2 linked regions of the Sagittula sp. P11 genome follow. The protein of the gene in region 2 interacts with the protein of the main gene of each other region in a pairwise test. Links are inferred from orthologs where the notes say so. Each region holds a gene or a part of one and is shown on either strand. Other genes may lie near its edges.

Region 1 (4,216 bases), 1.2 Mb from region 2 along the record:
TCGGCGACGCGGTCCTGCAGGCCGTCGCCCGGCGCATCACCACGGCGGTGCGGGAAAAGGACATCGTCGCGCGCCTCGGCGGAGAGGAGTTCGTCGTCGTCATCAACGACCCGCGCACCGATCCGGAGGACGTGGCCGACCGTTTGCTGACCTCCATCGGCAGCACGCCTGTCGCGGGCATCGCCGTGACCGCCTCCATCGGAGTGGCCGACTATCGGGGCGACGCGCAGCAGGCGCTCATCAATGCCGATATGCGCACCTATGCCGCCAAGCGGCAGGGCAAGAACCGCTACTGCATCGGCACCTGATCCGGCCCGGCAGGGCACCCCGCAAAAAAACAAGCGCCCCCGGATGGGAGCGCTTGCCGTAAACCAGTCGTGAGACGGGAATTACTTGATCTCGACTTCGGCGCCTGCCTCTTCGAGCTTCTTCTTGAGTTCTTCGGCTTCGTCCTTGGAAACGCCTTCCTTGACGGCCTTGCCACCGGCTTCCACCAGTTCCTTGGCTTCTTTCAGGCCCAGGCCGGTGATGCCGCGGACTTCCTTGATCACGTTGATCTTCTTGTCGCCAGCGGACTTGAGGATCACGTCGAACTCGGTCTTTTCTTCTTCGGCTGCCGCGCCTGCGTCGCCTGCCGGGCCAGCCATCATGACTGCGCCGCCGGCGGCCGGCTCGATGCCGTACTCATCCTTGAGGATGGTCTTCAGTTCTTGTGCTTCGAGCAGGGTCAGGTTGACGATTTGCTCAGCAAGTGCTTTGAGATCTGCCATTTTGAGACTCTTTCAGATTTAGATATGGGTTCCAACGTCAGGGAGCATTCCCTACGCAGGTCGAAAGGTTGCTTACGCCGCCTCGCCCTTTTCCTCGATGGTGGTGAGGATGGAGGCGATGTTCGATGCAGGTGCGCCAATGGCGCCGGCGATGTTCGATGCGGGTGCGCCGATGCAGCCGACGATGGAAGCAATAAGCTCATCGCGCGACGGCATTTTCGACACGGCCTCGACACCGGCACGGTCCAGCGTGGTGCCACCCATGGCGCCACCAAGGATCTCAATCTTCTTGTTATCCTTGGCGAAGTCTTCGATGACCTTGGCCGCTGCGACCGGGTCCTCGGAGAAGGTAAGCACCGTCATGCCGTCCAGATACTTGGCGATCCCCTCGGCGGGGGTGCCCTGGACAGCAATCTTGGCGAGCTTGTTCTTGGCGACACGGACCGTTGCTTCACCAGCGCGAGCGCGGTTACGCAGATCCGTCATCTCTGCAACCGTGAGACCCTCGTAGTGGGCAACCACCACGACGCCAGAGCTTTCGAAGATCTGGCCGAGTTCCTCGACCAATTTCTCTTTCTGGGCTCTATCCACAGTTTCACTCCAGTTGTTGGAGGGCGGACCCTCCGGCTCTCAGTCGACCGGGTGTCCCCGATCACAAAGTCCGAATGAGGGTCGACGCATCCTGTGGGCCCGACGCAGAAGCGCGGGGCTGAAAAGATGTCTCTTCCCGTCTCAGGCAGGAATTACCGGGGCCATTTCAGGAAATGGAACCAACCCACCGTCTCGGACGAATTGCGGCGCCGAATACGAATCGCATCCGGCACCGCGAGGCCTGCATTAGCACCGGCCATTATTTCTTGCAATCATTCAATCAAATCCCGCCGCGCATCCGTTCGCGCAAGGCGACACTAAATTCCGCCGGGTCCTTTATCCCGTAGAGCTCCCGCACCAGCGGAGAGATCAAGGCCCGTTCCTGCGTCGCCTCGAACCCGCCCATGTCCGCCAGCATTCCCTGCTCGTACAGAAAATCGTCGGCGTAGCCGGTCAGCACCCATGACTTGTCGAAGGGCACCACCCCGCGCTTTGTCCGGTTCACCGCCCGGGCCAGCACGTTGGTGCAGTTGGAAAACAGCGTGTTGTACCAGCGCGGCTCCGTCACCAGTTCCTCGCTCTCGCGCAGCATCGCCTTTAGCACGGCGCGCTGCTGCTCGATGGGGATCGACAGCGGGTAGAGGTACAGCTGATCGCCCGCCCAGAACTCCGAATTGCCGAACATGTCGCGCTCGGTCGTCCAGACAAAGAAGTACTCGAAGACCGGCAGCACGGCGGCCAGCGGCGCGTTGTAGCTCTCGCCCTCTTCGCGCCGCGCCTCGACGGAGGCGACATAGGTCTTCCCGTCGCGAAAGCGGAAGGACAGCATGGTGTGGGCGATGGCCTCGCTGCCGGTGAACGGCTCGACCACGAAATAGGCCTGCTCCAGCTCCTCGGGGACGAGGGTCGCGTTGATCCAGGCCTCGCGCGCGACGCTGCCGTCGGGGGCGTAATCCCAGTTGCGGATATTGCGGATCACCGCCGCCTCCTCTCCGGCAGAGACCAGCGGCAGACGGCTGTGATCGGCGCGCCAGTCGCGGTCGTGCGACGGCAGCAGAACCACCCACGGCAGGTAGAGGACCACGGCGATTGCGGCCACGGCGATGGCGAAAACCTTGAGAACGCGCTTCATGCCGCCGTCTTACCGCGCCGCCGGGAAACGGCAAAGGCGGGATACCCTGACCCTGCCCGCCCCCTCCTGACAGCCCCTTCGGACAGTCCCAAAGAAAAAGGGCGCCCCGGCGGGACGCCCTCCTTCAATTCCTGGAGCGGTCGGCTCAGTTGCCGGTCGCGTTCGACACGTCGACGGTGACGCCCGGGCCCATGGAGGAAGACAGCGAGATCTTCTTCATGTAGGTGCCCTTCGCGCCCGTCGGCTTGGCCGCGGACACGGCGTTCACGAACGCGCGGATGTTCTCGGCCAGCTTGGCCTCGTCGAAGGAAACCTTGCCGACACCTGCGTGCACGACACCGGCCTTCTCCGCCTTGAACTGGACCTGACCGCCCTTGGCTGCCTCGACGGCTTCCTTGACGTCCATGGTCACGGTGCCGACCTTCGGGTTCGGCATCAGGTTCCGCGGGCCGAGGATCTTGCCCAGACGACCGACGATCGGCATCATGTCCGGCGTCGCGATGCAACGGTCGAACTCGATGGTGCCGCCCTGGATGGTTTCCATCAGGTCTTCGGCGCCGACGATGTCCGCACCGGCTTCCTTCGCCTCGTCAGCCTTCGGGCCACGTGCAAAGACTGCCACGCGGACGGTCTTGCCGGTGCCGTTCGGCAGGCCGACCACGCCGCGGACCATCTGGTCGGCGTGACGCGGGTCGACACCGAGGTTCATCGCGATTTCCACGGTCTCGTCGAACTTCGCATTGGAGTTCGACTTGATCAGGGAAACGGCTTCCTCGACGGTGATGTTTTCCTTGCCTTCGAAGGCTTCGCGGGCTGCACGGGTGCGCTTACCAAGTTTTGCCATGACGATTACCCTTTCACCTCGATGCCCATCGACCGGGCGGAGCCCAGGATGATCTGCATTGCCGCTTCGACGTCGTTCGCCGAAAGGTCCTTCATCTTGGCTTCGGCGATCTCGCGGACCTGCGCCACGGTGACGTGTGCGATGGTCTCACGGCCCGGCTTCTCGGCACCGCGGGGGCGGTTACGCTTGCCCACGGGCTTCAGACCGGCGGCCTTCTTCAGGTAGTAAGACGCGGGGGGCGTCTTGATGTCCATCGTGAAGGACTTGTCCTGGTAGTAGGTGATCACGGTCGGGCACGGCGCGCCGGGCTCCATTTCCTGCGTCTTGGCGTTGAACGCCTTGCAGAATTCCATGATGTTGATGCCGCGCTGACCCAGCGCCGGACCGACCGGCGGGGAGGGGTTGGCCTTGCCTGCAGGGATCTGCAGCTTCATCTTGCCGGCGAGCTTCTTTGCCATCGGCTTTCTCCTTTTCCATCTCCCCCGCGACGCGTCGAAGGGGCTTCTTGTGGCGTGGTCAGGTCCGGATCTCGCGTGACCCTCGCCTCCCACGGTGGATTGCGCGCAACCTGACGGTTCCGCAGCAACAGGGGCGCCGCATATAACCTCGGCGGCGGTTTGGCAAGTGATTCCGAAGGGCGGCCTGCCGTCGCGCGCTATTCTGCGGCAGGACGGGCCAGCAGCGGTGCACCGTCCCGCTCCATCTCGGCAAAGACCCAGTCCCGGAAGCTCCGGATCATCGGATCGTCGGCCCGCGCCTCCGGATAGGCGACAGAGTAGATCGTGACCGGCAGCGTCACCGTGTCGAACAGCCGCTCCAGCCGTCCCGCCTCCAGCGTTCCGCGCACCATCATGTCATAGGCCAGCGCCACGCCCTGCC
Region 2 (5,914 bases):
GGGGGGAAGGTCGTGGGCGCGGGGCGTGAATCCCGGGCGGGCGATCAGGGCGTTCTGGGCGACGGGCGTGGGTTTCGGCTGCCCGGGCGACATGGTGAAATCGTAGACCTGCACCACCGGCCAGCGGGACCGGATCAGGCGGACGGCGGGGGCAAGCGTCAGACGGGCACCGAAAAGCGTCGTTTCGTGCATGTTCTGCAGGGCGGACGGGTCGATCGGTGCACGATCAGCGGCGTGATAGCTTTGCCGTAACGCCAGCTCCAGCCGCGCCACGTCCGGCAGGTAGCCAATGTGGGCAAGTGGTTCGAACCCCTCGAGGAACTCGGGAAAACCCTGTCCATATGTCATCATAAGCGGCGATGCAGGCGGATGGGCGCGCAGGAACAACCCGGCCACATGGGCGAAGTTCTCCTCCCCGATCAGCCGGGCACAGGCGGGGAAACCCGCGGCCAGGGCTTCGCGCAGGGAGACGGCCACGTTGTTGCGGTAGACGTCGTAGCGCCGGCCTGCCGGGCGGCCAGTGCCGTCGGTCAGCCTCTCCGGAACGGGCCGGGCGGGGTCGAGCAGGGCGGTGTGAAAGGCGGCCTGACTCATGGTGTCACCAGTGCGATGGCCTGTTCCACGCGCGCTGCCTCCGCGGCGAGAACGGGCCAGTCGGGGACATCGGTGTCCCATTCCACCAGCACCGGGCGCGGGCCGGAGCGCTGCAGCGTCAGGTCGAGCAGGGCCCAGACCGGATCGGCAATCGGCGCGCCATGGCTGTCGATCAGCAGGACCGCGCCGCGGTCGTCCGTGTCGGTGTCATGCCCCGCCACATGGATCTCACCCACTGCTTCGAGCGGGAAGCGGTCGATGTAGTCCTGCGGTGCGTAGCCGAGGTTGGTGGCCGAGACGAAGACATTGTTCACGTCCAGCAGCAGCCCGCAGCCGGTGCGGCGGGCGATCTCGCGAAGGAAGGCGGGCTCCTCCCATGTGCTGTCCTCGAAAGCGAGGTATGAGGACGGGTTTTCCAGCAGCATCTGCCTTCCGAGGACCTCCTGCACCTCGTCGATATGGCGGCACACGCGGTTCAGCGTAGCATCGGTGTAGGGCAGGGGCAGCAGGTCGTTGAGGAAGGCGCCGTCGTGGGTCGACCACGCGAGATGTTCGGAGAAGCTGGCTGGGTCGAGCCAGCCCAGCAGGTGTTTCAGCCGGGCAAGGTGGTCGCGGTCCAGCGGGGCCTCGCCGCCGATGGAGAGGCCGACACCGTGCACGGAGATCGGGAACCGTTCTGACAGGACGCGCAGCTGCGCCAGCGGGCGGCCGCCATCGCCCATGTAGTTCTCGGCATGGATTTCGAGCCAGGTGACCGGGGCGGGATCGGACAGCAGGTCGGCGTAGTGCTGCGGCTTGTAGCCGACACCGGGACGGGCAGGGAGGGAGCGGGGCGTATCGAACATGGCGGTTTTCCGGGAACTGGAGGCGGGCCGGGGGGCAAGTCCCGGCCCGCAGGACGGGATCAGGCCTCGGGGATGTCCCGCTCAAGGGGTTCGAGCGAGCCCATGCGCGCCATCCCGTCCATTCCGGCCGGCAGTTCGATGTCCATGCAGGTGCCGGCCTCGACCAGCGTCCATGCGTTGCCCTGGTAGTCGACCTTGGAGGTGCCGGCGCAGGTGGTGCCGGGGCCTGCCGCGCAGTCGTTCTCGCCGGCAAGGGACACGCCGTAGCATTTTTCCTGCTCCTGCGCGGCCACGCCGGTGGCGGCGAACGATGCGGCTATGACGCCTACGAGGGCTGCGGTCTTGAGGGTGGAGGACATGTCTTTTCCTTTCGTCAGACAGTATTCGGTTGTTTGCTTGACCGTGGTCCGGCGGTCCTGCCGGTCGGTGCCCCAAGCCTGACGCGGCGTCCAGCCGCAGGCCATTCACGCAGCCGTGCATCACGCCCGTGTCAGGGCACGTCATGGCTGTGTGACACTGCGCAGCCGCAGAAACCGAGTGAAATCAGGGAAACGAAAAAGGGCCCCGAAACAATCGGAGCCCTTTACGTTGTCGGTTCTGACGTAATGTTACAGCAGATCGGGCGGCGTCGCGCTGCGCGACAGCTCGCTCACGATGTCCGTCAGCGATGTTACAGAGGTCTGCTTCTCGCCGAGGCGGCGCACAGTGACCGTCCGCTCCTCGACTTCGCGGTGGCCGATGGCGAGGATGACCGGAACCTTGCCCACGGAATGCTCGCGGACCTTGTAGTTGATCTTCTCGTTGCGGATGTCGGCCTCCGCACGCACACCCGCCTTCCGCAGCTGCTCCGTCACTTCCTGCACGTAATCGTCCGCCTCCGAGGTGATGGAGGCGACGACGACCTGACGCGGGGCCAGCCAGAACGGCAGCTTGCCCGCGTGTTCCTCGATCAGGATGCCGACGAAACGCTCGAACGAGCCCAGCGTTGCCCGGTGCAGCATGAAGGGTCGCGTCTTGTCGCCGTTGGGGGCGATGTAGGACGCGTTCAGCCGCTCGGGCAGGTTGGGGTCGACCTGGAAGGTGCCGCACTGCCAGACCCGGCCGATGGCGTCGGTCAGGTAGAAGTCCAGCTTCGGCCCGTAGAAGGCGCCGTCGCCGGGTTCCAGCGTGTAGGTGCGGCCGGTCTTGCGGATCGCCTCTTCCAGCGCGTTCTCGACGTAGTCCCAGCTTTCCTCGGTTCCGACGCGCTTTTCAGGGCGCGTGGCGAACTTGATCTCGAAGGTCGGGAAGCCGAGCTCGCGGTAGATGTCGGCCAGGAACTCGATGAAGCGCGCGCATTCATCCTCGATCTGGGCCTCGGTGCAGAAGATGTGCGCGTCGTCCTGCGTGAAGCCACGCACCCGCATGATCCCGTGCAGCGCGCCCGAAGGTTCGTACCGCGCGCACGAGCCGAACTCGGCCAGCCTCAGCGGCAGGTCGCGGTAGGACTTGAGGCCCTGATTGAACACCTGCACGTGGCACGGGCAGTTCATCGGCTTCAGCGCGTTGATGCGCGTCTGCTCCTTGTTCTTCGAGGAGGCATCGTCGTTCTCGCCGTCGCGGGACTCGTCCACCTCCACGATGAACATGTGGTGCTGGTACTTGTCCCAGTGGCCCGAGGCCTCCCACAGCTTGCGGTCGACGACCTGCGGCGTGTTGATCTCGTGGTAGCCGCCTGCGCGCTGCTTGCGGCGCATGTAGTCCTGCAGCGTGGTGTAGATCGTCCAGCCGTTCGGGTGCCAGAAGACCTGGCCCGGCGCCTCTTCCTGCATGTGGAAGAGGTCCATCTCGCGGCCCAGCTTGCGGTGGTCGCGCTTTGCGGCCTCCTCCAGCATATTGAGGTGCTTCTTCAGGTCGTCGCGGTTCTTGAACGCGACGCCGTAGATCCGCTGGAGCATCTGCCGCTTGCTGTCGCCGCGCCAGTAGGCCCCCGCCACGCTCATCAGCTTGAAGGCGTCGCCGGGCACCTGCCCGGTGTTCTGAAGGTGCGGCCCGCGGCAGAGATCCTGCCAGTCGCCGTGCCAGTACATGCGGATCGGCTGACCGTCGTCGGGGATCGCGTTGACCAGCTCGACCTTGTAGTTCTCGCCGGTCTTTTCGTAATGCGCGATGGCATCGGCGCGCGACCAGACCTCCGTCCGGACGGGGTCGCGGGCGTTGATGATCTCCTTCATCTTCTTCTCGATGAGGCCGAGATCCTCGGGCGTGAACGGTTCGGCGCGGTCGAAGTCGTAGTACCAGCCGTGTTCGATGACGGGGCCGATGGTGACCTTCACGTCGGGCCAGATCTCCTGCACGGCGCGCGCCATGATATGCGCGAGGTCGTGGCGGATCAGTTCGAGCGCCGGGCCGTCGTCGGCCAGCGTGTTGATCGCGATGGCGGCGTCGGTCTCGATTGGCCACTGAAGATCGTAGTGCGCGCCGTCCACCTGCGCGGAGATCGCCTTCTTGCCAAGGGATTTGGAAATGGAGGCCGCGACTTCGGCAGGCGTCACGCCCTTGTCGAAGTTACGTTGCGAGCCATCTGGGAAAGTCAGGGAAATCTGGGCCATCGGCCATGTCTCCTCGTCGGTTTGGCGCCCACGGAACGCCCGGTTGCGGGTTATGTCGTGCGCTCTCCATGCCGCTGGCGGACAGGGCTGTCAACCGCAGACGCGTACCCGAGAAGGATGGACGACGCATGAGTGACAGCAGCACCGAAGTGTACAACCGGTTGACCGGGGCCGACGACGCGCCCGACCGGGAGGGCCGCAACGGTCTGAAGCACATGATCAGCCTGAGCATGACGAAGATCGCCGATGGCCTGATCGACCCGAAACTGGTGCTGAGCTGGCTGGCGGGCAGCCTCGGAGTGCCTGCGGCGATCACCGGGGCCTTCGTGCCGATCCGCGAGGCCGGCGCGCTTTTGCCGCAGATCGTCATGGCGGGACGGGTTGAGGCGATGCGCCGCCGCAAGTGGGCCTGGGTGGCTGGATCGGTCGGGCAGGGCGCCATGGCCGCGTTGATCGCGCTGGCGGCGCTTTTCCTCGAAGGGCTGGCGGCGGGCCTCGTGATCGCGGGGGCGCTGGTGGTGCTGGCGGCCAGCCGGGCGCTCTGTTCGGTCAGTTACAAGGACATCCTCGGCAAGACTGTCCCCAAGACACGTCGCGGGGCGGTGACAGGCGTTGCGGGATCTGCGGCCTCGCTCGCGGTGCTGGCCTTCGCGGCGCTGCTGATCTTCGGCATCGGGCAGGAGACGACGCCGGTTGTGATCGCCATCGCGCTGGCCGCCGTGCTGTGGCTGGGGGCCGCGGCGCTGTTCTCCTCGCTGGAGGAGAAGCCGTCAGAGGATGCGGGATCTGGCCCGGCCATCAACCTCGCGCCACTGAAAGAGGACCCGCAGTTCCGCCGCTTCATCGCGACGCGCGGCGCGCTGACGGTGACCGCACTGGCGCCGCCGTACTTCGTTCTGCTGGGCGGCGGGCAGGGGGCCTTGCAGGGGCTGGGTGCGCTGCTTCTGGCGTCCTCTGCCGCGTCCTTCGTCTCGAGCTATGTCTGGGGGCGGCTGGCAGACCGGTCGTCGCGCTGGGTGCTGGCGCTGTCGGGCTTCGTCGCGGCGGTCTTCATGGCACTGGCAGTGGGTGCCGAGTTCGCCGGGCTGACGGAAACCGTCTGGGTCGTGCCGCTGGTGCTTTTCGGGCTGATGGTCGCCTATCACGGCGTGCGGCAGGGACGGTCGACCTACCTGGTCGACATGGCGCCGAAGGACGCGCGGTCATCCTATTCCGCACTGGCCAACACGCTGATCGGGACGCTGCTGCTGATCGTCGGCGCACTGGGCGGGGCGCTGGCCGCGCTCGGCCCGCAGGTCGCGCTGGGGGGCTTTGCGCTGCTGTCGCTTTGTGGCGGTATGCTGGCGCTGGGACTTGACGAGGTGGAGCGCACCTGAGTTTCCTGTCCCGGTCGACCGGCGGGGGCATCATGCGCACATTCGAAGAGATCCTTGAAATCGCGGCAGAGCGGAAGGGCGGCCGGGAGGTCGTGCTGGCCGACATGCCGGAGGTGAAGTCCGCAGACGCGCTGGCCGCGATCCCTGACGACCGCTGGCTTGCGCGCATGGCGCAGGGCATCTTCAGTGCCGGGCTGAACTGGAAGGTGGTGGAGAACAAGTGGCCGGGCATCGAGGAGGCCTTCCACGGCTTCGACACCGCCCGCGTCGCCCACATGTCGGAGGACTGGTTCGACGAGCTGATCGCCGACACGCGCATCGTCCGCAGCCCGCCGAAGGTACGGGCCATCCAGCAGAACGCGGTGATGATCCGCGAGATTGCCGAAAAGCACGGCTCTTTCGGGCGCTTCGTGGGGGACTGGCCGACGGAGGATTTCGCCGGCCTCCTGCAATGGTTGCAGAAGGAAGGATCGCGGCTGGGTGGATCAGGCGGCGCCTACATGCTGCG

Evidence for each region. The genes of interacting proteins can lie anywhere in the genome.
Region 1: the proteins of thrS (region 2) and rplA interact in binary tests that used the Escherichia coli proteins (3 or more experiments, as listed by UniProt). The link is inferred for Sagittula sp. P11 from one-to-one orthologs.

Annotation. Positions count from the first base shown.
Region 1 is NZ_CP021913.1:1,655,652-1,659,867, forward strand. What follows is about bases 1,489-4,216. They hold rplA (50S ribosomal protein L1), read right to left. Parts: upstream 3,338-4,216; coding sequence 2,639-3,337; downstream 1,489-2,638. Other genes in these bases: CDO87_RS08105 (DUF4105 domain-containing protein), read right to left, coding at 1,642-2,493; rplK (50S ribosomal protein L11), read right to left, coding at 3,343-3,795; CDO87_RS08120 (LysR substrate-binding domain-containing protein), read right to left, coding at 3,993-4,216. In the rest of the region: CDO87_RS08090 (GGDEF domain-containing protein), read left to right, coding at 1-308; rplL (50S ribosomal protein L7/L12), read right to left, coding at 390-770; rplJ (50S ribosomal protein L10), read right to left, coding at 843-1,361. UniProt on the Escherichia coli protein: One of the primary rRNA binding proteins, it binds very close to the 3'-end of the 23S rRNA. Forms part of the L1 stalk. It is often not seen in high-resolution crystal structures, but can be seen in cryo_EM and 3D reconstruction models.
Region 2 is NZ_CP021913.1:424,027-429,940, reverse strand. Bases 1,540-4,477 are described here. They hold thrS (threonine--tRNA ligase), read right to left. Parts: upstream 4,031-4,477; coding sequence 2,048-4,030; downstream 1,540-2,047. Other genes in these bases: CDO87_RS02090 (MFS transporter), read left to right, coding at 4,159-4,477; CDO87_RS02100 (DUF2282 domain-containing protein), read right to left, coding at 1,540-1,798. In the rest of the region: CDO87_RS02110 (DNA-binding domain-containing protein), read right to left, coding at 1-594; CDO87_RS02105 (DUF692 family multinuclear iron-containing protein), read right to left, coding at 591-1,439; more of CDO87_RS02100, read right to left, coding at 1,499-1,539; more of CDO87_RS02090, read left to right, coding at 4,478-5,406; CDO87_RS02085 (DNA-3-methyladenine glycosylase I), read left to right, coding at 5,439-5,914. UniProt on the Escherichia coli protein: Catalyzes the attachment of threonine to tRNA(Thr) in a two-step reaction: L-threonine is first activated by ATP to form Thr-AMP and then transferred to the acceptor end of tRNA(Thr). The rate-limiting step is amino acid activation in the presence of tRNA.